2 regions of the Bacillus sp. DX3.1 genome follow, and region 2 is predicted to be linked to the other one. Evidence: a T-box and tRNA genes for the amino acid it is inferred to sense, from the RefSeq annotation. Region 2 holds a T-box; the other holds one or more tRNA genes.

Region 1 (15,157 bases), 1.4 Mb from region 2:
TCTACTTCTTCAATTCCAGCATCTTTGATCATATTATAAATACGAGAGTGTGCTGTTTGTGCCACCCATGGTCTTTCTTTTACAAGCTCCAAATACTCAGCAAACGTACCTTCCCATTGTAAACGTTCTTCTGCTTCTCGATGCTGCTCAATCTTCTTTAAAATATCCATTATAGCTCCTCCCCCATCTCCTTGTTCAATCGGATTATTATAAAAGGTATGCGAGGATGTCCTTAAACATTCTTGTGAATCAAAATGAAATCACTCACAAACGCTATAAATTTTATTCCAAAATTAAAAGAAAATTCGGTATAATGTAAATGATGGATAAATTCTTATCCACTCTACTGATTTGATCTCTTATTTACCTCTGCAGAATCTACATAAGATTCAACCGTCCGGCTAACTAAGCTTGAATTTAAAAAGGGGGGATTGGTATGAAATTATTATTAATTTTGGGTGTCTCACTCACATTTCTCACTGCAATTTTCACATCAGGATATAACGATAAACCAGGTACAAACAAAAAGTGATGAGCATATGCCCATCACTTTTTTTGTTTTTTATCCCGCTATTGGCGGGCAGTAATACCCCACCTCAAAGTTAGACAGTCAGTAAAGAATAGGTGGAGAATAAACTTACCAGTAAAAGTCTGATTGGTGCACCTCCACTCTCCCATGCTGTCCGTTAGCGTAGGGCAAAATAAATTCTTTCTATATCAGATACGGAGAAATGTATGATTATATCTATTCAAAAATTATTGATTTTTATAAAAAAAGCCGTCAAATGACGGCTTTTAGTACACAATTTGTAAATCTAAACCTGGGTAATTTTGTTGACGGAATGCTTCATAGATTAAAATCGCTGCAGTATTTGATAAATTTAAAGAACGCACTTTATCTGTCATTGGGATACGTAAGCAATGATCAAAGTTCTCTTCAATTACGTTTGCAGGCAATCCGTTTGTTTCTCTTCCAAATACAAAATAATAATCTTTCTCAGCATTACTATAATTAAACGCTGTATGTGCTTTTTCACCATACTTTGTTAAATAGAAGAATTCACCGTCTTTATTTTTTTCATAAAACTCTTCAATCGAATCATAATACGTAATTTTCACGTGTTCCCAATAGTCTAGACCCGCACGTTTTAGCATTTTATCATCGGTTGAAAATCCAAGCGGTCGAATTAAATGTAACTCTGTTCCAGTTGCTGCACAAGTACGTGCAATATTTCCTGTATTTGCTGGAATTTCTGGTTGATATAAAACAACATGTACTCCCACGATATTCACCTCAATCTTTTCTCTACTACGTATTATACCATTTGAGTGAAAAATCTCTACCCATTAATAATATGAAAAAATTTGTATTTCATTTGCGGCGTATATTTACTGGAATCTTCATAGTTCCAATAGCGCCGGCGACTGTCAGCTGAATGTGCATTCACAAGTGGCATATCATTCGCATCTTTTGCCACAACAATCGTCGTATGATTCCATCGCCCATCATCCTCAAAATCATAAGCAATCACATCGCCAAGTATAAGATCCTCTGGTTTTTCTACCTGTTTAGCGCGTAGTCCTGTTGTAGCTCCTGATAAATACCAATAAAATGAGTGGGCAACTGCCCAGCTCCAGCTCCACTGATTCTGCCTTTGCCACCATCCTTTTCGAATGTTAGGATATCCAGTCATTGGCGTTTCACCCTCATGAAGACACTGTGAAACAAAATTTGTACAATTATCAGGGAAATTGCGATACGCCGGATTACGCTCATCCCACCAGCGTTCTGCATATTTGACTGCTTCTAAGCGATTATAATGATACGAGGCATATTGTCCTTTCGTTACCTCTCGCTCCAGTGTTTCACTTTGCACTTCTTCTACCTGATGTTTAATTGCTTTATCTTCTACAATACGCCCATCTTTCATGCGAATGCGTCTTTCCAATTTCTCTTCTTCAACATAAAATAATTCATGGTGACGAATTAAATATTTTAAATGAACTTGATAATCGACTTCTTGATATTGCTTACTGTTCAGCTGTCTAATAAAAGAGACATCTGCAGTTGCCTTTACAATTTCAGCTTCACGATTTTGAAACAAGTTCTTTTTCCGCTGGAGTACTTGCAATAAATCCGCGGGAACCTCATTCTCATTGATACGTTTACCTGTTATATACGATAAAAATTGTTGCATCTGTTCTTTAAGCTTTTGTTTTACAAACATAGCGTCTCCCTCCCCTATTACAATATGAAGAAAAGAGACATAATCTGCTATTTTTTCTCGGCTAACAATTCGATTCCTCGGTGCATTTCATGAAGGACCTCTTCATCCTTCTCACGTACCATCGCTTTTTCAATTGCTTCTTGAACACCTTCGCCGCCGATTTTCCCTAACGCCCATGCTGCTGTTCCACGAATTACAGGACGAGGATCATCTTTCATAACACCAACTAAATCTGGAATCGCTGCTGTCTCCTTGAAATGAGCAAGAGCCAAAATCGCATTTCGTTGGAGGGGCTTTTTTCCTCGCCATGACCCAGACATAATTCCGTATTTCTCTTTAAAATCACGATTACTAATCGTTAAAAGTGGTGTTAAAAGTGGTTTAACAAGCTCTGGATCCGGTTCCATCTCTGGATGGTTATGAAAATCTTTTCCTTTATTCTTCGGACAAACCGTTTGGCACGTATCACAACCATAAATCCGATTTCCAATTTTCTCTCGATATTCTTCTGGAAGAAAACCTTTTGTTTGTGTTAAAAAGGCAATACATTTTTTTGAGTCTAATTGTCCTCCTTGTATAAGTGCACCTGTCGGACAAATATCAATGCATTTTGTACAGCTGCCACATTGGTCTTCAATTGGCTGATCCGGCGGAAAGGGAACATTGGTAATCATTTCACCTAAATACACGTAAGAACCAAATTCCGGCGTAATAATAGCACAGTTCTTTGCACTCCACCCAATACCAGCTCGTTCTGAAACAGCTCGATCACTTAATTCTCCCGTATCAACCATTGATTTCACTTCTATATCAGGTAATTTTTCGATTAAATAATCTTCTAATTTTTGTAACCGATCCCGTAAAACAAGATGGTAATCTTGTCCCCAAGAAGCACGGCAAAAAATACCACGGCGTTCTCCGCGCTTACTGAGCGGTGCATTTTTTAACTTTGACGGGTACGCTAATGCAATCGCAATAATAGATTTTGCACCTGGCAATAATAGCTGCGGATTTGTTCTTTTCTCAATATCCGATTCTTCAAAACCGGATTGATAATTTAATTGCTGTTGCTGAATTAAGCGTTGTTTTAATTCTTCAAATGGGGAAGCACTCGCAAAACCTATTTTATCTATTCCAATCGTTTTACTATATGCAATTATATCTTGTTTTAATTGTTCAAAATCCATGCTTTGCCTCCTTCTACGATGAATACATATACCTCATCTAACAAGTAGTCACCTACTGATGGTTAGCAATTCACTTGGTAGTAGTACGTGTTCAAAAAGGAGGCTAAAGAGAGCCTAGCAGTTCGAGGCACGGAAGCCACGAGGATACGAAGCATAGATGGAACTACATGAGTACCGAAGTGGCGACGTAACGAAGAAATGCGACTGCTATCTTTACCGGACTTTTTGAACATCCTCTAATAGTATTCCTTATTTCTATTCTCGCATATAATACTCATTTACAAACATTAAAAAACGCAATGCTTCGTTTATCTAAGAAACGAAACACTGCGTTGATAACAAATTATTATGAGAATATAAAATGAGATTTGGAGCGGGTGAAGGGAATCGAACCCTCGACCAGAGCTTGGAAGGCTCTTGTTTTACCACTAAACTACACCCGCAAATATGAAGAAATTATAAATTTTCGGTTAACTTATGTAAAATAGTATAGCATGTACAAAAAGCTGAAGCAAGAATTTTGTCGAAAAAAGACGAAAAAAAGTGATGAATACTCATCACTTTTTCAATTCTTTTTCGATTGCTGCTTTCATACTATCATAATCTGGGTTTGCAAGCTCGCCGCTTACATATACTGAGGGTGCACCTTGTACTTTTAGTTTCAATGCACGATCAAGATCTTTCTGTACTTTATCTTTTATTTCTTTACTATGCATATCTTTTTTGAACTGTTCCACATCAATATTTGGAAGTTTTTCCTTCACCATATTCACAAGCAGTTCTTCTGTAATCCATTCTTCCTTATCACTTTTTTGATTTTGGTATATTTCATCATAGAACTTCCAAAACGCTTCTGGATTTTGTTTATAAATCGCCTCACCAGCCGCTGCTCCTAGCTTAGAATCTTTTCCGATGAATGGGAAGTTAATAAAATAAAACTGTACTTTCCCTTTATTGATATACTCTTCTTTTAAACGAGGTAATACCGTTGCATCCCATGTTCGGCAAGCTGGGCATTTAAAATCGCCAAATTCAACAACCCTAATCGGAGCATCTTTCTCTCCTAATGATTGCTGCGTAGAGTACGCAAACATTTCATTTCCTTTATCTTTTTTATCATTTATAATACTGTACACAATTGTCCCAATTACGATCAGTACTGCAACAGAAAAAACAACGCCAAGAACCATAATTTTGTTTGATGATTTCATATACATTCCTCTTTAAATTCATATTCTGTATACATTGTTGTATACATTACACATGATATCAATACTTATATAAGTCACGCAATGAACACGCTCACAAAATCGCCAAAAACATGGAAAATGTGTCAATATTGTGTCTCAATTTTGACTGTTTCATTCATAAAAAAACTAAGTTCCATATGGAACTTAGTTTTTAACTTACAAGCTTTTCACGAGCAACTTTTTGTACTGGGTGCTCCGCTTTAATATCATGACGAATCACTAATTTTTCACTTGTTGCTTGTACATATTCAGCATGGCTAATATAGCCTTCTCTCTCCATCAATTTTAAAACGACATTCCGTCTCTCTACCGCTTTATCATAATTCTGAACAGGTGAATAATAGGAAGGGGCTTTTACAATAGCAGCCATCATTGCACTTTCACTTAGTGTTAATTGATTCACCTCTTTACCAAAGTATAACTGCGCTGCTTTCTCAATCCCCCATGCACCTTCTCCATAATAAATATTGCTCACATATAATTTTAAAATTTCATTTTTTGTATATGTGCGTTCAATTTTTTTTGTATAAAAAATTTCTTTCCATTTACGAGAAAATGTACGTTCATTTGATAAAAAAGCATTTTTAGAAAGCTGCTGTGTAATTGTACTTCCACCTTGTACAACGCCACCAGCTTTTATATTTTCAATTGAAGCCCGAACAATTGCTATATAGTCTAAACCGTCATGATGATAAAATCGTTTATCTTCTGTCGCAATAAATGCGTGAGCTAATGACTCTGGCACCTCAAATTTAGCAGGTACATGTAACTTGCTAATATTACTTCGTTCAACCATTGCATTTCCGATAAATAATAATGTACAACTTAATAATAATAATAAAATGATAGCTTTATAAAGAAACTTTGCAATTGGATTGAATGAAACTCGTTGATGATAGTTTACTCTAGACAGTACTCGTTCTTTCATCGTGCACACCTCTTTTCTTTACAGCATGTATGGTTCTTATCTTAAAAATACCTTTAATGTGCGGAAGATCCCATCGATTTCTCTTACACCTACCTTACATTGTTGTAAGGTATAAAATACATATTCTATATATATCTATTTTAATTTTTCGACATATAAGCCGCGGCTATGGATAACAAAAGGTGACCTGCACTCGTTTTCTCTCTTTGTTTTCACTTGGTATGGGGCAGGAAAAGGATCTGACCGCTTCTATGCATGAACGGATGCTCTCTCCCACCTAAAAAGAAGGGTTTTATGTGTCGGTTTTTTAATTTGTATTTATATAGCACAAACTCCTACTCATTCAAAAACGTCAATATAATGTATCTATTCTTCTATTATATCACTTTGGATTTTCTTGACCTTTAAGTGCTTTCTATATAAATCCATTTTGATTTTTCGACATATAGCCGCGGCTATGGATAACAAAAGGTGGCCTGTACTCATTTTCTCTCCTTGTTTTCACTTGGCATGGGTTAGGAAAAGGATCTGACCGCTTCTATGCATGGCCGGATGCTCTCTCCTACCTAAAAAGAAGAGTTTTATGTAGGTTTTTTAATTTGTATTTATATAACATAATACAAACTTTTCCCTTACCAAAATATCTTAAAGGTTGAAATAACAATTTTTACTCTCCATTAGAACAATATAGATATCATACCAAACGAACGTTCCTTTTATCAACATATAAAATCTCTCTACCTGTAATTCAATAGGGGCTGATGACCCAATACAGTGGATAATCACCTATTTTCTCTATTCTCCTAGCCTATCCGTTCTAACAGCATATTAGACGTCCCTGCGTCCACACACTATACATAAAGTAAAACTTTGATCAGTGGGGGATTACTGCCCGCAAATAGCGGGATAAAAAGGACGAATTGTTTGATTCGGGATCAAACAACTCGTCCTTAATGAATACAAAAAAATACATCTTCATTATTCTCAATATCTACTATATAAATCCATTTTGGATTTTTCGACATATAAGCCACGGCTATAGATAACAAAAGGTGACCTGCACTCGTTTTCTCTCTTTGTTTTCACTGTGTCTGGGCAGGAAAAGGATCTGACCACTTCTATGCATGGTCGGATGCTCTCTCCCACCTAAAAAGAGGGGTTGTATGTCAGTTTTTTAATTTGTATTTATATAAGTTCATTTTGCTTCACTTTCTACTTCTTTACTAAGTTATTTCATTATTTAGCTGAAAGATCACCAGATTTAACTAACTTCCCAGTCATTTCCTCACCAAAGTTATTAATGGCGAAAGTTCTTTCTTCTGAAGTATTCAGCATACCATACGCTTTTCCGATTGTTCCTCCATCAAAAGTCCAAAAGAAATTATGGTCATCTGATATTTGACTAAAATCACGATTCTTCCATCTTTCAGCAATTTGTAATAATCTATCTTTCTCCTTGAATGAGCTTTGAGCGACGATATTATATATGAGATCTGTACCTTGCTTAGTCATTGGAATTGCGCCCCACTTTTCTTGTGCACGTACTTTTTGATGAGTCATTTTATGCATAGCTGCTATAACTGCCGATTCGGGTGAGCTGTTATCAATATCTAATTGTAAATCAACACCTTCAATCTGTGCCGTATTTTCTTGTGAATCTTTTTCCTCCAATACTGGTTCTTCTTTTTTTTCTTTTACTGCTTCAGAGGAAACAGATTCTTTCTCCACGCTTATAGTAGATGTAGCCGTTAATCCATAAAATATTCCAAATCCTACAAGAGCTAAACCAGCAATTGAGCCCACCCAGTACAATAACTTTTTTTTCATAATCTCTCCTCCTGTTTTTAATTTTTTAAATATTATGTATAAGACATATTATAACAGGAAATTTATGATTAATTTTCAAATAATAGTTATAACTAAACCTTACTCTCAAAGTATGTGGTGTTGAAAACAGCAGAATAAATGTTAAAAGCTATTCAATAAGGAACTAAAATAAAATATACACACACCAAAAAACTTTACTTCTTTTTATAATCTTACTATCAAATTATAAGGATCTACTTTCCAAGTTTCATATGGGGTAAAATACTTTGCTTTCATAGCATCCAGTGTCCTCGACTTCATATGAGGGCGTGTTATATACTCGTCAATATTACTTTCATTTAATGCAACAAATTTTGCTTCCTTTATTTCTTCAGGTGGTGTTTTTATTTTTCCACTAACATACTCCACCTTAAATACAACTACTAGAATATGCTTTGATGCATTATAATAAACACCTGTTATTCCAATAGGTTCTACAATAAGACCTGTTTCTTCAAGTACTTCTCTACAGACTGCCTGATCAAGTGCTTCTCCCTCTTCTACCTGTCCACCAGGCATTTCCCATGTATCAGCTCTCCACTGAACCTGTGTTAAAAGAACTTCATTATTTTCGTTCGTGATATAAGCAGAAACTGCAATAATATGTTTAGGTGGTGTATGTCCCATCTTTCATCCTCCAGAGAATATCAATAACATTTAAATTATAATATATATTAATGTTCTTCAGACACTATAAAATCCCTTTTATATAAATCCATTTTGATTTTTCGACATATAAGCCGCGGCTATGGATAACAAAAGGTGACCCGCACTCGTTTTCTCTCTTTGTTTTCACTACGTCTGGGCAGGAAAAGGATCTGACCGCTTCTATGCATGGTCGGATGCTCTCTTCCACCTAAAAAGAAGGGGTTTATGTCGGTTTTTTAATTTGTATTTATATAGTATATGAATTTCCACCTCATTAATCACAAGTTAACCAGAAGTAATATATAAGCAAATAAAACAAGACCTCGTATAATTAAATACGAAGCCTTGTTTACTAGATACCTGAGGTGGGGGTCGAACCCACACGCCCGTGAAGGCACCGGATTTTGAGTCCGGCGTGTCTGCCATTCCACCACTCAGGCAAAATATAAAAAAATTCGACATAACGAACTTAGTATTGCACTACTCTTTTAAGTTGTACTCGTCTACTAATTTCACTATATCTAGATAACAAAAAAGGCGGCAACCGGATTCGAACCGGTGGTAAAGGTTTTGCAGACCTCTGCCTTACCACTTGGCTATGCCGCCGTATTAAACTTGGAGCGGAAGACGGGATTCGAACCCGCGACCCCAACCTTGGCAAGGTTGTATTCTACCACTGAACTACTTCCGCAAGAATGGCTGGGCTAGCTGGATTCGAACCAGCGCATGACGGAGTCAAAGTCCGTTGCCTTACCGCTTGGCTATAGCCCACCGAAGTTTTAATACATTGTATGTGTGTAACCATTATTTTATTTGTAAATGTTTAAAATAAAAATGGGGCGACTGATGGGAATCGAACCCACGAATGCCGGAGCCACAATCCGGTGCGTTAACCACTTCGCCACAACCGCCATGTTGTGTTTTGGCAGGGGCAGTAGGAATTGAACCCACACTGGAGGTTTTGGAGACCTCTGTTCTACCTTTAAACTATGCCCCTATATAAAATGTAAATGGTGGAGGGGGGCAGATTCGAACTGCCGAACCCGAAGGAGCGGATTTACAGTCCGCCGCGTTTAGCCACTTCGCTACCCCTCCGAAACTTACATGGTGCCGGCTAGAGGACTTGAACCCCCAACCTACTGATTACAAGTCAGTTGCTCTACCAATTGAGCTAAGCCGGCATATTCATTTTTAAAATGGTGGCTCGGGACGGAATCGAACCGCCGACACGAGGATTTTCAGTCCTCTGCTCTACCGACTGAGCTACCGAGCCAAAAAATAAATGGCGGTCCCGACCGGGGTCGAACCGGCGATCTCCTGCGTGACAGGCAGGCATGTTAACCACTACACCACGGGACCATTGGTTGCGGGGACAGGATTTGAACCTGCGACCTTCGGGTTATGAGCCCGACGAGCTACCAGACTGCTCCACCCCGCGACGTTACTATTCATATATTTTATATGGTGGAGGATGACGGGATCGAACCGCCGACCCCCTGCTTGTAAGGCAGGTGCTCTCCCAGCTGAGCTAATCCTCCGAAGTGGTGACCCGTACGGGATTCGAACCCGTGTTACCGCCGTGAAAGGGCGGTGTCTTAACCACTTGACCAACGGGCCAAAAATGTTATGGCGGAGAGCAAGGGATTCGAACCCTTGATACGCTTATGACGTATACACGATTTCCAATCGTGCTCCTTCGGCCAACTCGGACAGCTCTCCATCATGGCTCCGCAGGTAGGAATCGAACCTACGACCGATCGGTTAACAGCCGATAGCTCTACCGCTGAGCTACTGCGGAATAATGTTAGCCTGGCAACGTCCTACTCTCACAGGGACAAGGTCCCAACTACCATCGGCGCTAGAGAGCTTAACTTCCGTGTTCGGTATGGGAACGGGTGTGACCTCTCTGCCATCATTACCAGACTATATTCATTTGAGACAATCATTATTATACCTGATTGATTTAAAAAGTCAACAAGTTTTTTTATATTCTCTCAAAACTAGATAACATTGCTTCATATTATATGGTTAAGTCCTCGATCTATTAGTATTCGTCAGCTCCACATGTCACCATGCTTCCACCTCGAACCTATCAACCTGATCATCTTTCAGGGATCTTACTAGCTTACGCTATGGGAAATCTCATCTTGAGGGGGGCTTCATGCTTAGATGCTTTCAGCACTTATCCCTTCCGCACATAGCTACCCAGCTATGCCCTTGGCAGAACAACTGGTACACCAGCGGTGCGTCCATCCCGGTCCTCTCGTACTAAGGACAGCTCCTCTCAAATTTCCTGCGCCCACGACGGATAGGGACCGAACTGTCTCACGACGTTCTGAACCCAGCTCGCGTACCGCTTTAATGGGCGAACAGCCCAACCCTTGGGACCGACTACAGCCCCAGGATGCGATGAGCCGACATCGAGGTGCCAAACCTCCCCGTCGATGTGGACTCTTGGGGGAGATAAGCCTGTTATCCCCGGGGTAGCTTTTATCCGTTGAGCGATGGCCCTTCCATGCGGAACCACCGGATCACTAAGCCCGACTTTCGTCCCTGCTCGACTTGTAGGTCTCGCAGTCAAGCTCCCTTATGCCTTTGCACTCTACGAATGATTTCCAACCATTCTGAGGGAACCTTTGGGCGCCTCCGTTACACTTTAGGAGGCGACCGCCCCAGTCAAACTGCCCACCTGACACTGTCTCCCGGGTCGATGAGACCCGTAGGTTAGAATTTCAATACAGTCAGGGCGGTATCCCACCAGCGCCTCCACCGAAGCTAGCGCTCCGGTTTCAATGGCTCCCGCCTATCCTGTACAAACTGTACCAAAATTCAATATCAGGCTACAGTAAAGCTCCACGGGGTCTTTCCGTCCTGTCGCGGGTAACCTGCATCTTCACAGGTACTATAATTTCACCGAGTCTCTGGTTGAGACAGTGCCCAAATCGTTACACCTTTCGTGCGGGTCGGAACTTACCCGACAAGGAATTTCGCTACCTTAGGACCGTTATAGTTACGGCCGCCGTTTACTGGGGCTTCAGTTCAGAGCTTCGCTTGCGCTAACCCCTCTCCTTAACCTTCCAGCACCGGGCAGGTGTCAGCCCCTATACTTCGCCTTACGGCTTCGCAGAGACCTGTGTTTTTGCTAAACAGTCGCTTGGGCCTATTCACTGCGGCTTTCCGTTAAGAAAGCACCCCTTCTCCCGAAGTTACGGGGTCATTTTGCCGAGTTCCTTAACCAGAGTTCTCTCGCACACCTTAGGATTCTCTCCTCGCCTACCTGTGTCGGTTTGCGGTACAGGCACCTTTTATCTCGCTAGAAGCTTTTCTTGGCAGCGGGGAATCAAAGACTTCGCTCCATAAGGAGCTTCCCCATCACAGCTCAGCCTTCACGATAAGCGGATTTGCCTACTTATCAGCCTAACTGCTTGGACGTGCACAACCAATCGCACGCTTCTTCTATCCTTCTGCGTCCCTCCATTGCTCAAACGATAAAGAGGTGGTACAGGAATATCAACCTGTTGTCCATCGCCTACGCCTGTCGGCCTCGGCTTAGGTCCTGACTAACCCTGAGCGGACGAGCCTTCCTCAGGAAACCTTAGGCATTCGGTGGACGGGATTCTCACCCGTCTTTCGCTACTCATACCGGCATTCTCACTTCTAAGCGCTCCACCAGTCCTTACGGTCTGACTTCACTGCCCTTAGAACGCTCCCCTACCACTGATACCATAGGTATCAATCCGCAGCTTCGGTGGTGTATTTAGCCCCGGTACATTTTCGGCGCAGAGTCACTCGACTAGTGAGCTATTACGCACTCTTTAAATGGTGGCTGCTTCTAAGCCAACATCCTAGTTGTCTAAGCAACTCCACATCCTTTTCCACTTAATACACACTTTGGGACCTTAGCTGGCGGTCTGGGCTGTTTCCCTTTTGACTACGGATCTTATCACTCGCAGTCTGACTCCTAAGGATAAGTCATTGGCATTCGGAGTTTGACTGAATTCGGTAATCCGATGAGGACCCCTAGTTCAATCAGTGCTCTACCTCCAAGACTCTTACACTTAAGGCTAGCCCTAAAGCTATTTCGGGGAGAACCAGCTATCTCCAGGTTCGATTGGAATTTCTCCGCTACCCACACCTCATCCCCGCACTTTTCAACGTGCGTGGGTTCGGGCCTCCATTCAGTGTTACCTGAACTTCACCCTGGACATGGGTAGATCACCTGGTTTCGGGTCTACGACCACGTACTAAACGCCCTATTCAGACTCGCTTTCGCTACGGCTCCGCCTCTTCAGCTTAACCTCGCACGGGATCGTAACTCGCCGGTTCATTCTACAAAAGGCACGCCATCACCCATTAACGGGCTCTGACTATTTGTAGGCACACGGTTTCAGGATCTCTTTCACTCCCCTTCCGGGGTGCTTTTCACCTTTCCCTCACGGTACTGGTTCACTATCGATCACTAGGTAGTATTTAGCCTTGGGAGATGGTCCTCCCAGATTCCGACGGAATTTCACGTGTTCCGCCGTACTCAGGATACATTCAAGAGGGAACGAAGTTTCGACTACAGGGTTGTTACCTTCTATGACGAGCCTTTCCAGGCTGCTTCGTCTACCCCGTTCCTTTGTAACTCCGTATAGAATGTCCTACAACCCCAAGAGGCAAGCCTCTTGGTTTGGGCTAGATTCCGTTTCGCTCGCCGCTACTCAGGAAATCGCATTTGCTTTCTCTTCCTCCAGGTACTTAGATGTTTCAGTTCCCTGGGTCTGTCTTCCATACCCTATGTATTCAGGTAAGGATACCATACCATTACGTATAGTGGGTTTCCCCATTCGGAAATCTTCGGATCAAAGCTTACTTACAGCTCCCCGAAGCATATCGGCGTTAGTCCCGTCCTTCATCGACTCCTAGTGTCAAGGCATCCACCGTGCGCCCTTTCTAACTTAACCAAAATTAATTAAAAAAATATGAGCTACACTGTTATCTAGTTTTCAAAGAACATACATTTCGAGAGATTTAGTTCTCTCAAAACTGAACGAAACGAAACAAGTCAACGTATATTGATGAACTGCGTTCATCAATTCTCCATAGAAAGGAGGTGATCCAGCCGCACCTTCCGATACGGCTACCTTGTTACGACTTCACCCCAATCATCTGTCCCACCTTAGGCGGCTGGCTCCATAAAGGTTACCCCACCGACTTCGGGTGTTACAAACTCTCGTGGTGTGACGGGCGGTGTGTACAAGGCCCGGGAACGTATTCACCGCGGCATGCTGATCCGCGATTACTAGCGATTCCAGCTTCATGTAGGCGAGTTGCAGCCTACAATCCGAACTGAGAACGGTTTTATGAGATTAGCTCCACCTCGCGGTCTTGCAGCTCTTTGTACCGTCCATTGTAGCACGTGTGTAGCCCAGGTCATAAGGGGCATGATGATTTGACGTCATCCCCACCTTCCTCCGGTTTGTCACCGGCAGTCACCTTAGAGTGCCCAACTAAATGCTGGCAACTAAGATCAAGGGTTGCGCTCGTTGCGGGACTTAACCCAACATCTCACGACACGAGCTGACGACAACCATGCACCACCTGTCACTTTGCCCCCGAAGGGGAAGCCCTATCTCTAGGGTTTTCAAAGGATGTCAAGACCTGGTAAGGTTCTTCGCGTTGCTTCGAATTAAACCACATGCTCCACCGCTTGTGCGGGCCCCCGTCAATTCCTTTGAGTTTCAGCCTTGCGGCCGTACTCCCCAGGCGGAGTGCTTAATGCGTTAACTTCAGCACTAAAGGGCGGAAACCCTCTAACACTTAGCACTCATCGTTTACGGCGTGGACTACCAGGGTATCTAATCCTGTTTGCTCCCCACGCTTTCGCGCCTCAGTGTCAGTTACAGACCAGAAAGTCGCCTTCGCCACTGGTGTTCCTCCATATCTCTACGCATTTCACCGCTACACATGGAATTCCACTTTCCTCTTCTGCACTCAAGTCTCCCAGTTTCCAATGACCCTCCACGGTTGAGCCGTGGGCTTTCACATCAGACTTAAGAAACCACCTGCGCGCGCTTTACGCCCAATAATTCCGGATAACGCTTGCCACCTACGTATTACCGCGGCTGCTGGCACGTAGTTAGCCGTGGCTTTCTGGTTAGGTACCGTCAAGGTGCCAGCTTATTCAACTAGCACTTGTTCTTCCCTAACAACAGAGTTTTACGACCCGAAAGCCTTCATCACTCACGCGGCGTTGCTCCGTCAGACTTTCGTCCATTGCGGAAGATTCCCTACTGCTGCCTCCCGTAGGAGTCTGGGCCGTGTCTCAGTCCCAGTGTGGCCGATCACCCTCTCAGGTCGGCTACGCATCGTTGCCTTGGTGAGCCGTTACCTCACCAACTAGCTAATGCGACGCAGGTCCATCTACAAGTGACAGCCGAAGCCGCCTTTCAATTTCGCACCATGCAGTGCAAAATGTTATCCGGTATTAGCCCCGGTTTCCCGGAGTTATCCCAGTCTTGTAGGCAGGTTACCCACGTGTTACTCACCCGTCCGCCGCTAACTTCATAAGAGCAAGCTCTTAATCCATTCGCTCGACTTGCATGTATTAGGCACGCCGCCAGCGTTCATCCTGAGCCAGGATCAAACTCTCCAATAAAGTTAGTTTGTCTAGCATCATAAAAATAAAAATTGACGTTGCACGTTGTTTGTTTCGTTCAGTTTTCAAAGAACTTGTTTGCCGCTCGATTGGCGACTTCCTTATGTTAACATCTTCGTTTTTTGATGTCAACTAAGTTTTTCATTTTGTTTTTCGCTTTCTGCTTTCTGTTGTTTCGCATCAGCGACGGTTATTAATATATCATGCTGAATGTATAGGGTCAATACTTTTTATAAAAAAATTTCACATCTCATTTTACTTCTTCACACTTCTCATTTCTACAATTTCAATATAGTACCTTTCTTTTTTAACCAAAGATTCTAAATTTTATGTTATATTGTTGCTATAGGAGCGTGATGGGAATGGGGATTAAGTATTCTAACAAGATCAATAAAATTCGAACCTTTGCA
Region 2 (15,157 bases):
CAATTGGATTTGGTTTATAGGTATAGACAAAAAGTAAACTTACAATGTACATCGCGATGGGCGGAACGTACTTATATGACTTTGTATAATCGAGAAAATTGTAACGAATGAGCGCGAGCATAAAGAGCCTTCTTTCGGTTTAGGAATTAGGGTGTAACAACGTAATGAATGCTTTTTCATGTAATAAATATTGAAGTATATCGCCTGTATAATTCTTTTCAATTTGTAATTGAATGAGATACAGTTTTGCGTTATATGCAACATGTATGTAGCCGGATTGCTTCTGTAACTCTGTGATAGAAAATGTGTGAGGCACAGTTGCTTCTATATAGATGTGCTCTTGCGGGATTTTATCGGATAGTAAAAGTTTATCCTCTGCAATCGTATGATTAGCTAATGTCACAACTCGATCTGCAAAGTTTTCTAGTAGCTGCTTCTCATGGCAAGTAAAGAGAACGGTGAGTCCTTGTTGTTTTAATGTAAGCAATATATCCTCGAGTTCCTGTTGTGATTTCGGATCAAGTCCAGAAAGGGGTTCATCTAAAATTAACATGTCTACGTTACTAAGGAGTGCTTGCATGATACCTGTTTTTTGCTTCATTCCTTTTGAAAAGTTTCTTATAACGGAATGATTGGCATGCTCTAAATGAAAGAGTTCCAGCATTTCAGGGATTTTCTTTTGTAAGTGTGTTTGGGATAAACCGTGAATACGACCGAGATGATACAAATAGTCTTCAAGTGTAAAACGAATATCTTCTGGAAAGTGCTCAGGTACATATCCGATTTTTATACCCGGTTGTTTCTGGATTGTTCCAGTTGTAGGGGCAATAAATCCGGCAATCATTTTGAGTAAAGTGCTTTTTCCAGTACCATTTCCACCAATAATGGCAGATGCTTGTCCTTTTGGAATAGATAAGTTAATGCCTTTTAAGATAATTTGTTTGCCGTATTTCTTTTTTATTTCTTTCAGTTCTACCAACAAAATATTTACTCTCCTTCTGCATAGGATTTATATATCCATTATATGGTAGGTGTTGTTCTTGAGACAATAAAAAAGACGTGCATACATTGCACGTCTTAGCGTTTCTCAATCGCCACAATAAATGGTGGATGATTTTGTTGATTGATAAATCCATATCGGAGTACGTGTGCTTGTTCTTGATCAAGCTCTTCTGCAAACTTCACAACGGCATCGCGTTCTACTTGTCCTTCTGGGTGTCCATGATAGATGACAAGGACGATGATGCCTTCTGGTGCCATCACTTCTAATAATTGCTCGATAGCAGAAATTGTAGAGTTTGGTTTTGTAACGATATGTTTGTCACCCCCGGGAAGGTAACCTAAGTTAAAAATTGCTCCGGTTACATTTCCTTTTGCCTCCTCTGGCAATACGGATGACAAAGTATCATGACTATCATGAACGAGAACTGTTCGCTCTTCGAGTCCTTTTTCTTTTAGCCGAGTAGCTGAGCTTTCAATGGCTTCACGTTGAATATCAAAGCCAAAGACTTTGCCGTTCTCCCCGACAATCTCCGCTAAAAAGCAAGTATCATGACCGTTGCCAAGCGTTGCATCAATCGCATAGTCGCCTTCTTTTACAGCAGTTTGCAGTAGTGTACGTGCAAATGGTAAAACACGTTCTAATTTCATAATGGCTTCACCTCATTTGCATATTTCCCTTGCCAAGTGCCGCGGCGTACAAATTCTGCATCGATGGAATTTAATACTTCCCATTTTTTTAAGCTCCACATTGGACCAATCATTAAGTCTGGTGGACCGTCACCTGTAATACGGTGCACAATGACGTCTGATGGGATGATTTCAAGTTGATCGACAACAAGACTTACATACTCTTCAAGAGAAAGGAATTCGAGTTGTCCTTTTTCATATTGTTTCACCATCGGCGTTCCTTTTAATAAATGAAGCAAATGAATTTTAATACCCTGAATATCAAGCTTTGCTACTTCACGTGTTGTTTCCATCATCATGTCGTAATTTTCAAGAGGAAGGCCGTTAATAATATGGGAACATACGTTAATATTATGCTTACGGAGTTTGTTCACGCCTTCTACGTATGAAGGATAGTCATGCGCGCGGTTAATCAGGTTAGCTGTACGCTCATGAACAGTTTGTAGTCCAAGCTCCACCCAAAGATACGTACGTTTATTTAAATCCGCTAAATATTCCACAACATCGTCAGGTAAACAATCTGGACGAGTGGCAATAGAAAGACCAACAACGTCATCTTGTTCTAAAAGCGGTTCGAATTTTTCTTTTAACACTTCTACTGGAGCGTGTGTATTTGTGTATGCTTGGAAGTAAGCGATACATTTTCCATCTTTCCACTTCTCATGCATTTTTTCTTTCATTTCATGATATTGCGTTACAACGTCGTCACGGCGATCACCAGCAAAATCACCAGAACCAGCAGCACTACAAAATGTGCAACCACCGTATGCCACTGTACCGTCACGGTTTGGGCAATCAAAGCCAGCGTCTAACGAAACTTTAAAGATTTTTTCACCAAATTCTTTGCGTAGATGATAGTTCCACGTATGGTAACGTTTATTGTCATTTGTATATGGAAAAGGGTTTTGGCCTTTCATTACATATCCCTCCTAAATCAAAAACATTCTATTTTATTTATGCTATACAAGTAAAAATGAAACAAAATCCATTATAACATACTCATAAGGTTCATATGGAAGGGACAAACTAAAGGGGAAATAAAGTAAAACTTCCATCAGTGACTGATGGTTAGTCGAACCAATCGGGCTCTTACGGGCAGTTATCTCCCAGCTATCTTTTTTGATTCCGCACAATCTTGAGGTGGGAGTTTTACTATCCGTTAGAGCAGGATAAAGGCAAGGAGGAAATAAAATGGCAGAGCGTCAATCACTTGAAACATACATTACGCAAGCTGAGCAAGCGATAGAATATGCAAAAGAGCAATTAGACCTTGGAATGAGACAAGAGCATTACAACACGATGGAATATTCTGATGCGCAATTACAATTAGAACAAGCTTATAACGATCTACAAATCATGCAACAACATGCGAATGATGAGCAACGTGAGCAATTAAACCGTGCTCGTATGGCAGTTCGTCAACTGCAACATCAAATGATTGTTACGCCGCATTAAGAAGGAGTGAGCTAGAAATGGCAAAGCGTTCAGATCAAAATAACCCAGAACAAAAAACACAAAATGGACATAATGCTGAGTTTTCCAATGAACTCGATCCAGTTGTAGAAGCGAAGCAACGGAATCGTAAAAAAGGACAACCGCAAAAATCAAAGCAATCAGAGTAAGCCAGGTCGCAGTATGACCTGGCTTTATTTTTTTATATTACAAAAATGTAAGGTAAATGTAATGTTAACCGATGGCAGATAATGTCTAAAAAGAGCAAAATAGGAACAGGAAAACAAAGAGGAGGATCTATATGAAAACACCAGTAGTAGACGTGAAAAACGTCAAAAAAGTATACGGTAAAAAAGGCGAGAGCCAATCGCACGCATTAAAGGGCGTGTCATTCTCAATTCAAGAAGGCGAATTTGTTGGAATTATGGGACCATCTGGTTCAGGGAAAACAACATTACTAAATGTAATTTCGACATTAGATAAAGCGACGGACGGTGTTGTTGAAATTGCAGGTACAGATATTACAAAAATGAAGCAAGGTGAGCTATCTGATTTCCGTTCACAAAAACTAGGATTTATTTTCCAAGACTTTAACTTGCTAGAAAACTTATCAATCTATGAAAACATTGCATTACCACTTTCTCTGCAAGGCGTTCCTTCAAGAAAGATTGGACCAAAAGTAGAAAAGGTAGCGGAAATGTTAGGAATTTCAGAAATACTTCAAAAGTATCCATCTGAAGTATCTGGTGGACAAAAGCAACGTTCAGCAGCAGCGCGTGCACTTGTACATGAACCAGCAATTATTTTAGGAGATGAGCCAACCGGAGCACTTGACTCTAAAAACGCAACTAGTCTTTTAGATGCAATGACAAACTTAAATGAAAAGCAAGGCGTTTCGATTATGATGGTTACACATGATCCGTTTAGTGCAAGTTACTGCCGACGCATTCTATTCATTCAAGATGGCGAATTGTATAAGGAAATTCACCGCAGTGGGACGCGTGAAGCGTTCTATAAAGAAATTTTAGATGTGCTTGCAGACTTAGGCACACAAAAAGCATAAGAAAGGAGGTTCAGGCATGTTATTTAAGCTTTCTATGTCAGGACTAAAAAGTAAGCTGAAAGACTATATCGTCTTACTTGTTGGTCTTGTAATGTCTATTTCAATTTTTTATATGTTCCAAACGCTAGCACTGAATAAAGCATTTATTGAAGCGAATTCTGTAATTAGCAGTATTCAGTTCGTATTCCATGCTGGTGCAGTACTATTAGCTATTATTACATTCTTCTATATTTTATATGCAAATTCTTTCTTACTATCACTTCGTCAAAAAGAATTCGGTATGTATATGATGTTAGGAGCAAAAAAACATAAGGTTACATTGCTTATGTTTATTGAAACAATTGTATTAGGAATTGCATCTCTTGTAGTTGGTATTGCAGTTGGTGTAGGGCTAGCACGAGGAATTGGTAAACTACTTATGCAGCAGCTTGAGTTTACTGCAGGTGGCTACCATGCATTTTATGTTCCATCTACGATTGTTACTTGTATTTTCTTCCTTGTACTATTTGTTTTATCAGCAATTATGAATAGTATCAAATTATCACGTATTACGGTTCTGCAACTGGTTCATGCAGATTCCAAAACGGATCGTATTTCTGTAAAAGGAGCAAAGACTGTTGCACTTGCATTCGTTGGAATTATTCTATTAGCAATCGGCTATGCTTCTATGGTTTACATGGATAAGTTGGCGCAAGTCGGGATTATTATTGCATTAATTACCGTAACGTCAGGAACTTACATGTTATTTGGAACGTTCCTTCCGCTTATTATTAAGAAGCTAAAAAGTAATAAAAAACGTACTGAAAAAGGACTTAATGCTTTTACATTTGCACAATTAAACTTCCGTATTAATAGCTTAACAAAGGTACTAGCGACAGTAGCGATGTTAGTCGCGCTTGGAGCAGGTGCGATTTCTGGCGGTATGGCTTTTAAAAATAATGTTATGCTGACTGTAGATGGTTTGGCAATTTATGATGTAGCGATTCATAACCCAACAGCGGAAGAAAAGAAAATATTAGATGGTATTACATTTAAAGAGAAAAATGAATATCGTTACAAAGTAGATGATAAGTTCGTTTACTACTTAAAAGAAGACCTAGAAAAAAATCGTCCATTAGTACAGGATGGTGTAGGAAAAGAAAGTGTTGGTAAATTTAAACCTGTTTCTGAAGATATTCCAGTAGGTGCTATTTCAAGATATAGTCAAGAAAAAGATGCGAATGCAAAGGTAATTCCGGAAGAGTGGGATAATGCTTTAAGGTCTATCCAGCCGTTCTATGTACATCCTGATCAAACAATCAAAATTGTAGATAAAAAGATGTATGATGGTGTACAAGGTAAAGAAGGCGTTGCATTACTTGGAAAAGTAGATAATTTCTTAACATATAAAAAAGAATGGGAAAAAATTGACGAGTTGCAGATAGCTAAATATAAAAATGTAAAAGAAGGTTCCTTGCAAAGTAAGAACCAACTGTATACTGGATTTTACGGCATTGCAAGTGGAACAGTATTTATGGGCTTCTTCCTAGGAATTGCTTTCCTAGCCATGATGGCAAGTTGTTTAATGTTTAAGATTCTTTCTGGTGCATCAAGCGATATTACGCGTTATCAAATGCTTCGTAAAATCGGTGTTCGCCGTGAGTTATTAACGAAGTCCATCTATAAAGAGTTATTCTTAGTGTTCTTATTCCCAGCAATCGTAGGTATTGCCCACGTATTAATTGGTATGAACATTTTCGGGTTCATCTTACTTGACCCGTATTTCCGTATTTGGCTTCCGATTGTTATTTTCTTAGTCATTTACGCGATTTACTACTTCATTACAGTTCAATTGTATAAAGGAATTGTTCTTCCGAAAGAGAAATAGAGTTTTGAAAAGAAGTCGAACTAGATGATTGTATCTAGTTCGACTTTCTTATTTTTATAATTCCACTGAAACCAATAACAATATTAAATATTAAGAGCCGTAAATCAGTATTTCCCTGATGCTGCCATAATTTCCGGAAATAACATTACACATATTGTCATATAAATTTGAAATTATTGTGACGATTCAAAAAAATTCAGATTTGTATGCGCTTTTAATTTATCATGTAATTGTATTTACAAAATTACCTTATATGAGGAATAAAGTTCGGGTGCAAAACGTTTATAGCACATAGAATTCTAGAATAAATATTCAAAATTTAATCCAGATAATGAACTTATAGCAACATTGCGTAGAGAGTATGCAAATTTTACCCCGCATTAACGGGCAGTAAAACCCCCACCTCAAGATTCAGAGAGAAACAAAGAAGATAGGTGGGGGATAACTGCCCGTAAAAGCCCGATTGGTGAGGGCTAATTATCAGTGTGGGATGAAGAAAACCCCCACTGATAAAAGTTTCACTTTATCCCGCTATTTGCGGGCAATAATATCTCTATCTCAAAGTTCTGGAGAAAGCAAAGAAGTGAGCTGGGAGATAAACTGCTCGTAAAAGTCCGATTCGTGATTAATGATAATGATCAGTGGGGATGAAGAAAACCCCACACTGATAAAAGTTTCACTTTATTGTTGTACCAGAACTTAATTTATCATTTGAAATTATGCTAGAAAAGATAACGATAATATCTCAATATGTACGTAACATGAAGGAGGAAATTTAGAAATGGGACTATTAGTAAAAACAAGAACGTTAAACGCGTTATTACAAAGTACAGCAGGACAAACTGTAAACTTTAGAGAAATGGCAGATACAATGTGTGAAGTAATTGAAGCAAACGTATTCATAGTAAACAATCGTGGTAAGTTATTAGGATATGCAATTCATCAACAAATTGAAAATGAGCGCATGAAACAAATGCTTGCGGGGCGTCAATTCCCAGAAGAATATACACAAAGCCTATTCAATATTACAGAAATATCTTCAAACTTAGATGTAAATAGTAAATATACAGGGTTCCCTGTAGAAAACAAAGAATTGTTTGGTCAAGGCTTAACTACAATTATACCAATCGTTGGTGGTGGCGAGAGTTTAGGTACAATAGTATTAGTTCGTACCCATCAAGAGTTTTTAGATGATGATTTAATTCTTGCTGAGTATAGCTCTACTGTAGTAGGTATGAAAATCTTACATGAAAAAGCGGGAAAAGTTGAAGAGGAAGCTCGTAGTAAAGCAATTGTTCAAATGGCAATCCGCTCATTATCATACAGTGAGTTAGAAGCAATTGAGCACATCTTCGAAGAATTAGATGGAACAGAAGGATTACTTGTTGCAAGTAAAATTGCTGACCGTGTAGGTATCACTCGTTCTGTAATCGTAAACGGATTTCGTAAACTCGCGAGTGCAGGTATCGTTGAATCTCGTTCTTTGGGTATGAAAGGAACACGTATTAAAGTATTAAATGACAAGTTTTTACCAGAACTTGCAAATTTAAAAACTAACAATAAGCACAGAAAAATAATTTAAAATAGAGCTGTCTCTTTTAGCAGTAATACCCTCACCTCAAATTTCTGCAAGAAGCAAAGAAGTTAGGTAGGGGCTAATGATCAGTGGGGGATGAAGAAACCCCCAACTGATCAAAGTTTCACTTTATAAGTTGGGAATCGACTTCTTTAACATTGTTACCAATACAAATTTGTCTTGAGTATGTATCCCAGTTGTATTTTGTAGAGTCGTCGATATATTTATATCATCCACATGAGCCCGATTTCACGATATTATCAGAATTTCACCAACTATTAATCAGTTGCCTTCCTATTTAAAAACGAATACAATTCTAATGTTATATACGAACGAAAAACAACAGAATAGGAGGGTCGAACTATGCCAAGAAAAGTATGGCTATTAGTAGCTGGGATGATTATCAATGTCACGGGTGCTTCTTTTTTATGGCCTTTTAATACAATTTACTTACACGATCATTTAGGAAAATCATTATCAGTGGCTGGTATGGTGTTAATGATTAACTCGTTAACTGGTGTAATCGGTAACTTGCTCGGCGGTGTGCTATTTGATAAATGGGGCGGATATAAATCTATTTTAGTTGGAATTATCATTACATTAGTATCGATTCTCGGCCTTGTATTTTATCATGGCTGGCCGTTATATGTCGTCTGGCTTGCATTAATTGGATTTGGTTCTGGTATGGTATTTCCATCGATGTATGCGATGGTTGGAACGGTTTGGCCAGAAGGTGGCCGGAGAGCATTTAATGCAATGTATGTCGGACAGAACGTTGGGATTGCTGTTGGAACAGCGTGCGGTGGTTTAGTTGCTTCTTACCGTTTTGATTATATTTTCTTAGCGAACTTTATTTTATATTTTATTTTCTTTTTAATTGCCTTTATTGGATTCCGTGGTATGGAAGACAAAAAGGAAAAAAGTTTACAAACACCAGGGGAAACGAAGAAAGCATGGTCACTTACACCAGGATTTCGAGCACTTCTTATTGTGTGTGTCGCATATGCTTTATGCTGGGTTACATATGTACAGTGGCAAGGTGCAATTGCAACGCATATGCAGGAGTTAAATATTAGTCTGCGCTATTACAGTTTATTATGGACGATAAATGGGACGATGATTGTTTGTGCACAGCCACTTGTCAGCATGATCATTCGAGCGATGAAACGCTCTTTAAAACAACAGATTATGATCGGAATTTGTATTTTTGCTGCGTCCTTTATTGTACTCAGCCAAGCGCAACAGTTTACGATGTTTCTTGTCGCAATGGTAACATTAACAATTGGTGAATTATTCGTATGGCCAGCTGTTCCAACGATTGCAAACATATTAGCACCAAAGGATAAAATCGGTTTTTATCAAGGAGTGGTTAATAGTGCAGCAACTGTTGGAAAAATGTTTGGACCTGTTGTCGGTGGAGCGATTGTTGACATATATAATATGGAAGTATTGTTCATTGCCATAATGGTAATGCTTGTAGTAGCGATATTAGCAGCGAGTATATATGATAAACGAGTAAAAGTAGAAGAAACTCCCCAAGAAAAAATTGCAGTTTAGTTTGACGGAACATGTAACATGTTTTAGAATATATTTAATATAACTTATATGTAATAACAGTGAGAAGGAGTAGTAGTAATAGAAGCTGGTTTAGAGAGTTGACGGTCGGTGCAAGTCAATCCACGTTTCATTATGAACTCGCCTTTGAGTTGCAGTTGTGAAATGAAGTAGCAATTGCCGTCTATCCACGTTACGGATCTAAGCGAATGTATATATTAGTGCTTGTTCAAAAAGGAGGATAAAGAAATGCGACAGCTATCTTTACCGGACGTTTTGAACATCCTCTATTACATTAATTTAGGGTGGTACCGCGGGAATCTATAACCTCTCGTCCCTTTTCTGGGATGAGGGGTTTTTTGTATTTTAGGCGGTGAAAATATATAGAATTTGAATGGAGGGTGTTTAATGAGTTTTAATCATCAAGAGATTGAGAAGAAGTGGCAAGCGTATTGGGAAGAGAATAAAACATTCCGTACGCCAGATGAAACAGACAAACCGAAATTTTATGCACTAGATATGTTCCCATATCCATCAGGTGCAGGCTTACACGTAGGGCATCCAGAAGGATATACGGCAACAGATATTTTATCTCGTCAGAAACGTATGCAAGGTTACAACGTTCTTCATCCAATGGGATGGGATGCATTCGGTCTTCCGGCAGAGCAATATGCACTTGATACTGGAAACAGCCCAGCAGAATTTACTGAGAAAAATATTAACACATTCCGTAACCAAATTAAATCATTAGGTTTCTCTTATGATTGGGATCGTGAAGTAAATACAACGGATCCAAGTTATTATAAATGGACACAATGGATTTTCTTAAAGCTATATGAAAAAGGTTTAGCTTATGTAGATGAAGTACCAGTAAACTGGTGCCCAGCCCTTGGTACAGTACTTGCAAACGAAGAAGTAATCGATGGCAAGAGTGAGCGCGGTGATCATCCAGTTGAACGTCGTCCAATGAGACAATGGATGCTAAAAATTACGGCGTATGCAGATCGTTTACTAGAAGACCTAGATGAGCTTGATTGGCCGGAAAGCTTAAAAGATATGCAACGCAACTGGATCGGTCGTTCTGAAGGTGCAGAAGTACACTTCAATATTGACGGTACAGAAGAGAAATTTACAGTTTTCACAACGCGCCCAGATACACTATTTGGTGCAACATACTGCGTATTAGCTCCAGAGCATACGCTTGTTGCTGGGATTACAACTGCAGATCAAAAAGAAGCAGTGGAAGCATACATTGACTCTGTAAAAGCGAAAAGTGATTTAGAGCGTACAGAGCTTGCAAAAGAAAAAACAGGCGTATTTACAGGTGCTTATGCAGTTAACCCAGTAAACGGTGAGAAATTACCAATCTGGATTGCTGACTATGTTCTTGCAACTTATGGAACAGGTGCAGTAATGGCAGTTCCAGCACATGACGAACGTGATTATGAATTTGCACAAACATTCGAGCTTCCAATGAAAGAAGTTGTAGAAGGCGGAGATATCACGAAAGAAGCACATACAGGTGATGGAGCGCACGTGAACTCAGCATTCTTAGATGGTTTAAACAAAGAAGAAGCAATTGCCAAAATGATCGAATGGCTTGAAGTAACAAGCGCAGGAAATCAAAAAGTAACATACCGCTTACGTGACTGGTTATTTAGCCGTCAACGTTACTGGGGTGAGCCAATTCCAATTATCCATTGGGAAGATGGCACAATGTCAGCTGTAAAAGAAGAAGAATTACCATTAATTCTTCCGAAAACAGAAAACATCCGTCCTTCTGGTACAGGTGAATCGCCACTTGCAAATATTGAAGAGTGGGTAAATGTTGTAGACCCTGAGACTGGCAAAAAAGGTCGCCGTGAAACAAATACAATGCCACAATGGGCAGGTAGCTGTTGGTACTATTTACGTTATATTGATCCAACAAACAGCGAACACCTTGCTGATCCAGAAAAAATAAAACAATGGCTTCCGGTTGATATTTATATCGGCGGTGCAGAGCATGCGGTACTTCATTTACTATACGCACGCTTCTGGCATAAGGTGTTATACGATGTAGGAGTTGTTCCAACGAAAGAGCCATTCCAACAACTATTTAACCAAGGTATGATCTTAGGTGAAAACAACGAAAAAATGAGTAAATCAAAAGGTAATGTTGTAAACCCTGATGATATCGTAGCAAGCCATGGCGCAGATACACTTCGTCTATACGAAATGTTTATGGGACCATTAGATGCTTCGATTGCTTGGTCTGAAAATGGTCTTGATGGAGCTCGTCGCTTCTTAGATCGTGTTTGGCGCCTATTTGTTCAAGAAAACGGTGAATTAAGCGAGAAAATTACAGGTGCAGCAAACAAAAATCTTGAAAAAGCGTATCATCAAACAGTGAAGAAAGTAACAGAAGACTATACAGAGCTTCGTTTTAACACTGCGATTTCTCAAATGATGATGTTTGTGAATGATGCATATAAAGCAGAATCACTTCCAAAAGAGTATGTGGAAGGTTTCGTGAAAATGTTAGCACCAGTTGCACCGCACGTTGCGGAAGAACTTTGGAACAAGCTTGGATATAACGAAACAATCACATATGCAAGTTGGCCAACATTTGATGAGTCTAAACTTGTAGAGGACGAAGTTGAAATCGTTGTTCAAGTAATGGGTAAAGTACGTGCGAAGTTAACGATGAAAAAAGATGCATCAAAAGAAGAAATGGAACAACTTGCAATTGAAGCAATTCAAGAGCAAATTGAAGGGAAAACAGTACGTAAAGTAATTGTTGTTCCTGGAAAACTTGTTAATATCGTTGCAAATTAATGAGAAAGAGCAGTCCTGTTAAGGGCTGCTCTTTTTTTTAGAGACAACTAAGGAAATAGCGAAATTCAAGTATAGACAAACACCTATTCTTTCTTCTGAAATATGATAACAAGGGCACGTTAATTTAGGAGAAAGAGGTGAAAGAAATGAAGGGGATAGATAATAACGCACAGCATGCTGCTATGCATAATTGGACGGATGGATATTCTCATATGCTAATGGGAGGAGCGGAGCATCCAAGGAGTGGTGGTGGCTTCCCAACAATGGTAGGAGGAACAGGGCATCCAGGGAGTGGTGATGGTTTCCCGACAATGGTAGGAGGAACAGGGCATCCAAGGAGTGGTGGTGGCTTCCCAACAATGGTAGGAGGAACAGGGCATCCAGAGAGTGGTGGTGCTTTCCCAACAATGGTAGGAGGAACAGGGCATCCAGGGAGTGGTGGTGGCTTCCCAACAATGGTAGGAGGAACAGGGCATCCAGGGAGTGGTGATGGTTTCCCAACAATGGTAGGAGGAACAGGGCATCCAGGGAGTGGTGGTGGCTTCCCAACAATGGTAGGAGGAACAGGGCATCCAGGGAGTGGTAGTGCCTTTCCAACAATGGTAGGAGGAACAGGGCATCCAAGGAGTGGTGGTGGCTTTCCAACAATGGTAGGAGGAGTAGGAACTTATCCACAAGGAGTTCATGGGTGGCATGGTCATCATCAACATCATGGTCATCACCAACATCATGGTCATCACCAACATCATGGTCATCACCAACATCATGGTCATCACCAACATCATGGCCATCACCAGCACCAAGTTCATCACCAAATACATCCGCAAGCGGTTCTTTATCAAATGCAGCATCATGGTCACCAGCATCATGGTCACCAGCATCATGGTCACCAGCATCATGGTCACCAGCATCATGGTCACCAGCATCATGGTCACCAGCATCACGGTCACCAACATCATGGTCACCAGCATCACGGTCACCAGCATCACGGTCACCAACATCATGGTCACCAGCATCCAATATGGTATGGCGGTGCTGGAAGCGCTGGAAGTACTGCAGGAACAGTTGGAGCGGCAGGGCATGCCGGACATGTTGGTCATTAAAAAATTAAATAAACAACATATTAAAAAAATTCTCTTGGATGCAAGGGGATTTTTTATTTTGGGAATAGTAAGGGTGAGGGGAGGTGCATTACATATGGGAAAAGGTAGAAGCAATAATGCTGGTAAAAAGCAACCAAATTTCGATGATTCATCTAATTTCTCTAAAGGGAAACAAAGTCAAACGACAGAACCGAAGAAGAAATAAAGACAAACGTCCATCAGTGGAGGTTTACTGCACGTTAATGAGGTATACAGGAAAGGGAGCTATCTATAAGGATGGCTCCTTTTCGTATGAAACAGAACAGTTAAGAGTGATGTTAGATGCTTGATCAATTCTGTGTGGGGCTTTTTTTCTTTGAGGAGTTTTTTGTGCGCCCATGTATTCTTCTTCTCTATATTTTTTAGCAAATTATTATATTCTCAGTGTTAACAGAAATTTGTGGATATAATTTGAAAAGTAAAATATGGACCTATTGATCTAATTTCTCAACCGATGTTTTTTATATCATGTAGTATAATTAATTATATAAAAATTCGGATAATAAAAAGAGGGATAATCTATGTCTATAGGAAAAATCATTTATTACCATCGTAAGAAGCAGAATAAGACACAGGAACAGCTTTGTAACGGGATTTGTTCTATTACTCACCTGAGTAAAATTGAAAACAATTTCAAAGAAGCACATACAAAAACATTGCAAATGCTATGTGAAAGATTGCAGATATCAATTGAGGAAGAGAATAAAAAAACACAGCTTTTAAAACGAAAGCTGGATCTTTTTAACGATGCTATGGAACGGCTTCATAAAGAGCAAGCAGCAGCGTTATATAAAGAACTATCAGAACAGAAAGAATATGTTCAATGCACGGAGATGATATATGTATACGAGTTATATATGCTTCGTTACTTATTATTCTTGAATCAATTCTCGGAATTTAAAAAAGCATCATCAAAAATGAAAAGGGATGTAACAAAATATAGTTCATATGAACTATATCTATGGACTTTCCTTCAAGCTCTTTATTATGGCCGAACAGAACGATATGTACAAGCGCTCGAAATTCTGAATCGTATAGAAGAAAAAGCAGAACAGTACAGCGAAAAACTCACTGAGTATTATTACTATAGATCGGCAATGCATGGCCATTTGTATCAGTATTCTTTATCTATTCATTATGCATACAAAGCATTACGTATTATGCAAAATACGAATAACATTTTGCGCATTGTATATATCAAGATGATTATCGCTGTAAATCTCATATACATGGGCGAATTTGAAGAATCAGAACAGATGCTTATTCCCGTTTTAAGTGATGTGGAACTACTGCAGGATACAGGAATGAAAGCAATAGCTCTTCAGAATTTGGGTTTTTTATATTATAGACAAGGTGACTCTAAAAAGATGTTCGAATATTACTCTCAAGCTCTTGAATTAAAGAAAAAACATACAACCTCCTATTATGTGACAGTCTCAAGTATGGCAGAAGCACTTATCGAATTGAATCAACATGAAAAAGCAGCTGTACGATTAAAACAAGAATTAGATTCCTTTCAAGACCGCAAATCATCAAATTATATAGAGCTAAAAATAATGTATCTTGAAGCTCTTGGCAATCAAAAGACGCTTGTTCAATATTTAATAAAGTATGGGCTGCCGATGTTAGAGAAGCATATGAATCTCAGTAAGATGATAAAGTATTTAGATATAGTGATATTATATTATGAGAAAAAAAAAGATATCTCTTCTGCGAACTATTATTTGCAAGCATCCAACCGGATTCTTAAAAAGTTACTTTTTAATGCCGAAAACCCTGCGATGCTTAGGAATTTGGAGGAGAATAATTAGTATTTTGATAGATGAAAAGTCCAATTGGTGAGAGCTATATAAATCCATTTTGATTTTTCGACATATAAGCCGCGGCTATGGATAACAAAAGGTGACCTGCACTCGTTTTCTCTCTTTGTTTTCACTATGTCTGGGCAGGAAAAGGATCTGACCGCTTCTATGCATGGCCGGATGATCTCTCCCCCA

What was found. A T-box is a leader RNA that pairs with one kind of tRNA and senses whether it is charged. The one in region 2 lies ahead of leuS (leucine--tRNA ligase), so its partner is inferred to be a tRNA-Leu.
Region 1: it has a tRNA-Leu gene. The T-box ahead of leuS (leucine--tRNA ligase) is inferred to sense a tRNA for this amino acid. The anticodon was not compared.

The regions. Positions count from the first base shown of each region.
Region 1 covers NZ_CP128153.1:604,594-619,750, reverse strand. The annotation lists gene QRE67_RS03060 (PrkA family serine protein kinase) at 1-170, opposite strand, end outside; gene trmL (tRNA (uridine(34)/cytosine(34)/5-carboxymethylaminomethyluridine(34)-2'-O)-methyltransferase TrmL) at 796-1,284, opposite strand; gene QRE67_RS03050 (amidase domain-containing protein) at 1,341-2,228, opposite strand; gene queG (tRNA epoxyqueuosine(34) reductase QueG) at 2,276-3,415, opposite strand; tRNA gene QRE67_RS03040 (tRNA-Gly) at 3,785-3,858, opposite strand; gene QRE67_RS03035 (DsbA family protein) at 3,973-4,626, opposite strand; gene QRE67_RS03030 (transglycosylase domain-containing protein) at 4,817-5,593, opposite strand; gene QRE67_RS03025 (DUF6241 domain-containing protein) at 6,830-7,420, opposite strand; gene QRE67_RS03020 (NUDIX hydrolase) at 7,625-8,086, opposite strand; tRNA gene QRE67_RS03015 (tRNA-Leu) at 8,465-8,547, opposite strand; tRNA gene QRE67_RS03010 (tRNA-Cys) at 8,643-8,713, opposite strand; tRNA gene QRE67_RS03005 (tRNA-Gly) at 8,724-8,798, opposite strand; tRNA gene QRE67_RS03000 (tRNA-Gln) at 8,804-8,878, opposite strand; tRNA gene QRE67_RS02995 (tRNA-His) at 8,943-9,018, opposite strand; tRNA gene QRE67_RS02990 (tRNA-Trp) at 9,031-9,104, opposite strand; tRNA gene QRE67_RS02985 (tRNA-Tyr) at 9,119-9,202, opposite strand; tRNA gene QRE67_RS02980 (tRNA-Thr) at 9,213-9,288, opposite strand; tRNA gene QRE67_RS02975 (tRNA-Phe) at 9,305-9,380, opposite strand; tRNA gene QRE67_RS02970 (tRNA-Asp) at 9,391-9,466, opposite strand; tRNA gene QRE67_RS02965 (tRNA-Met) at 9,469-9,545, opposite strand; tRNA gene QRE67_RS02960 (tRNA-Val) at 9,570-9,645, opposite strand; tRNA gene QRE67_RS02955 (tRNA-Glu) at 9,650-9,724, opposite strand; tRNA gene QRE67_RS02950 (tRNA-Ser) at 9,735-9,826, opposite strand; tRNA gene QRE67_RS02945 (tRNA-Asn) at 9,831-9,905, opposite strand; rRNA gene rrf (5S ribosomal RNA) at 9,915-10,030, opposite strand; rRNA gene QRE67_RS02935 (23S ribosomal RNA) at 10,132-13,053, opposite strand; rRNA gene QRE67_RS02930 (16S ribosomal RNA) at 13,196-14,747, opposite strand; gene QRE67_RS02925 (YgzB family protein) at 15,110-15,157, shown strand, end outside.
Region 2 covers NZ_CP128153.1:4,426,005-4,441,161, reverse strand. The annotation lists gene QRE67_RS22265 (ABC transporter permease) at 1-121, opposite strand, end outside; gene QRE67_RS22260 (ABC transporter ATP-binding protein) at 140-982, opposite strand; gene mnmM (tRNA 5-(aminomethyl)-2-thiouridylate-methyltransferase MnmM) at 1,078-1,650, opposite strand; gene mnmL (tRNA modification radical SAM protein MnmL/YtqA) at 1,647-2,606, opposite strand; gene QRE67_RS22245 (YtzC family protein) at 2,881-3,144, shown strand; gene QRE67_RS22240 (hypothetical protein) at 3,162-3,311, shown strand; gene QRE67_RS22235 (ABC transporter ATP-binding protein) at 3,443-4,204, shown strand; gene QRE67_RS22230 (FtsX-like permease family protein) at 4,221-6,071, shown strand; gene codY (GTP-sensing pleiotropic transcriptional regulator CodY) at 6,853-7,653, shown strand; gene QRE67_RS22220 (MDR family MFS transporter) at 8,011-9,204, shown strand; T-box leader at 9,255-9,543, shown strand; gene leuS (leucine--tRNA ligase) at 9,610-12,018, shown strand; gene QRE67_RS22210 (VrrB protein) at 12,165-13,121, shown strand; gene QRE67_RS22205 (hypothetical protein) at 13,108-13,326, shown strand; gene QRE67_RS22200 (helix-turn-helix transcriptional regulator) at 13,682-14,971, shown strand.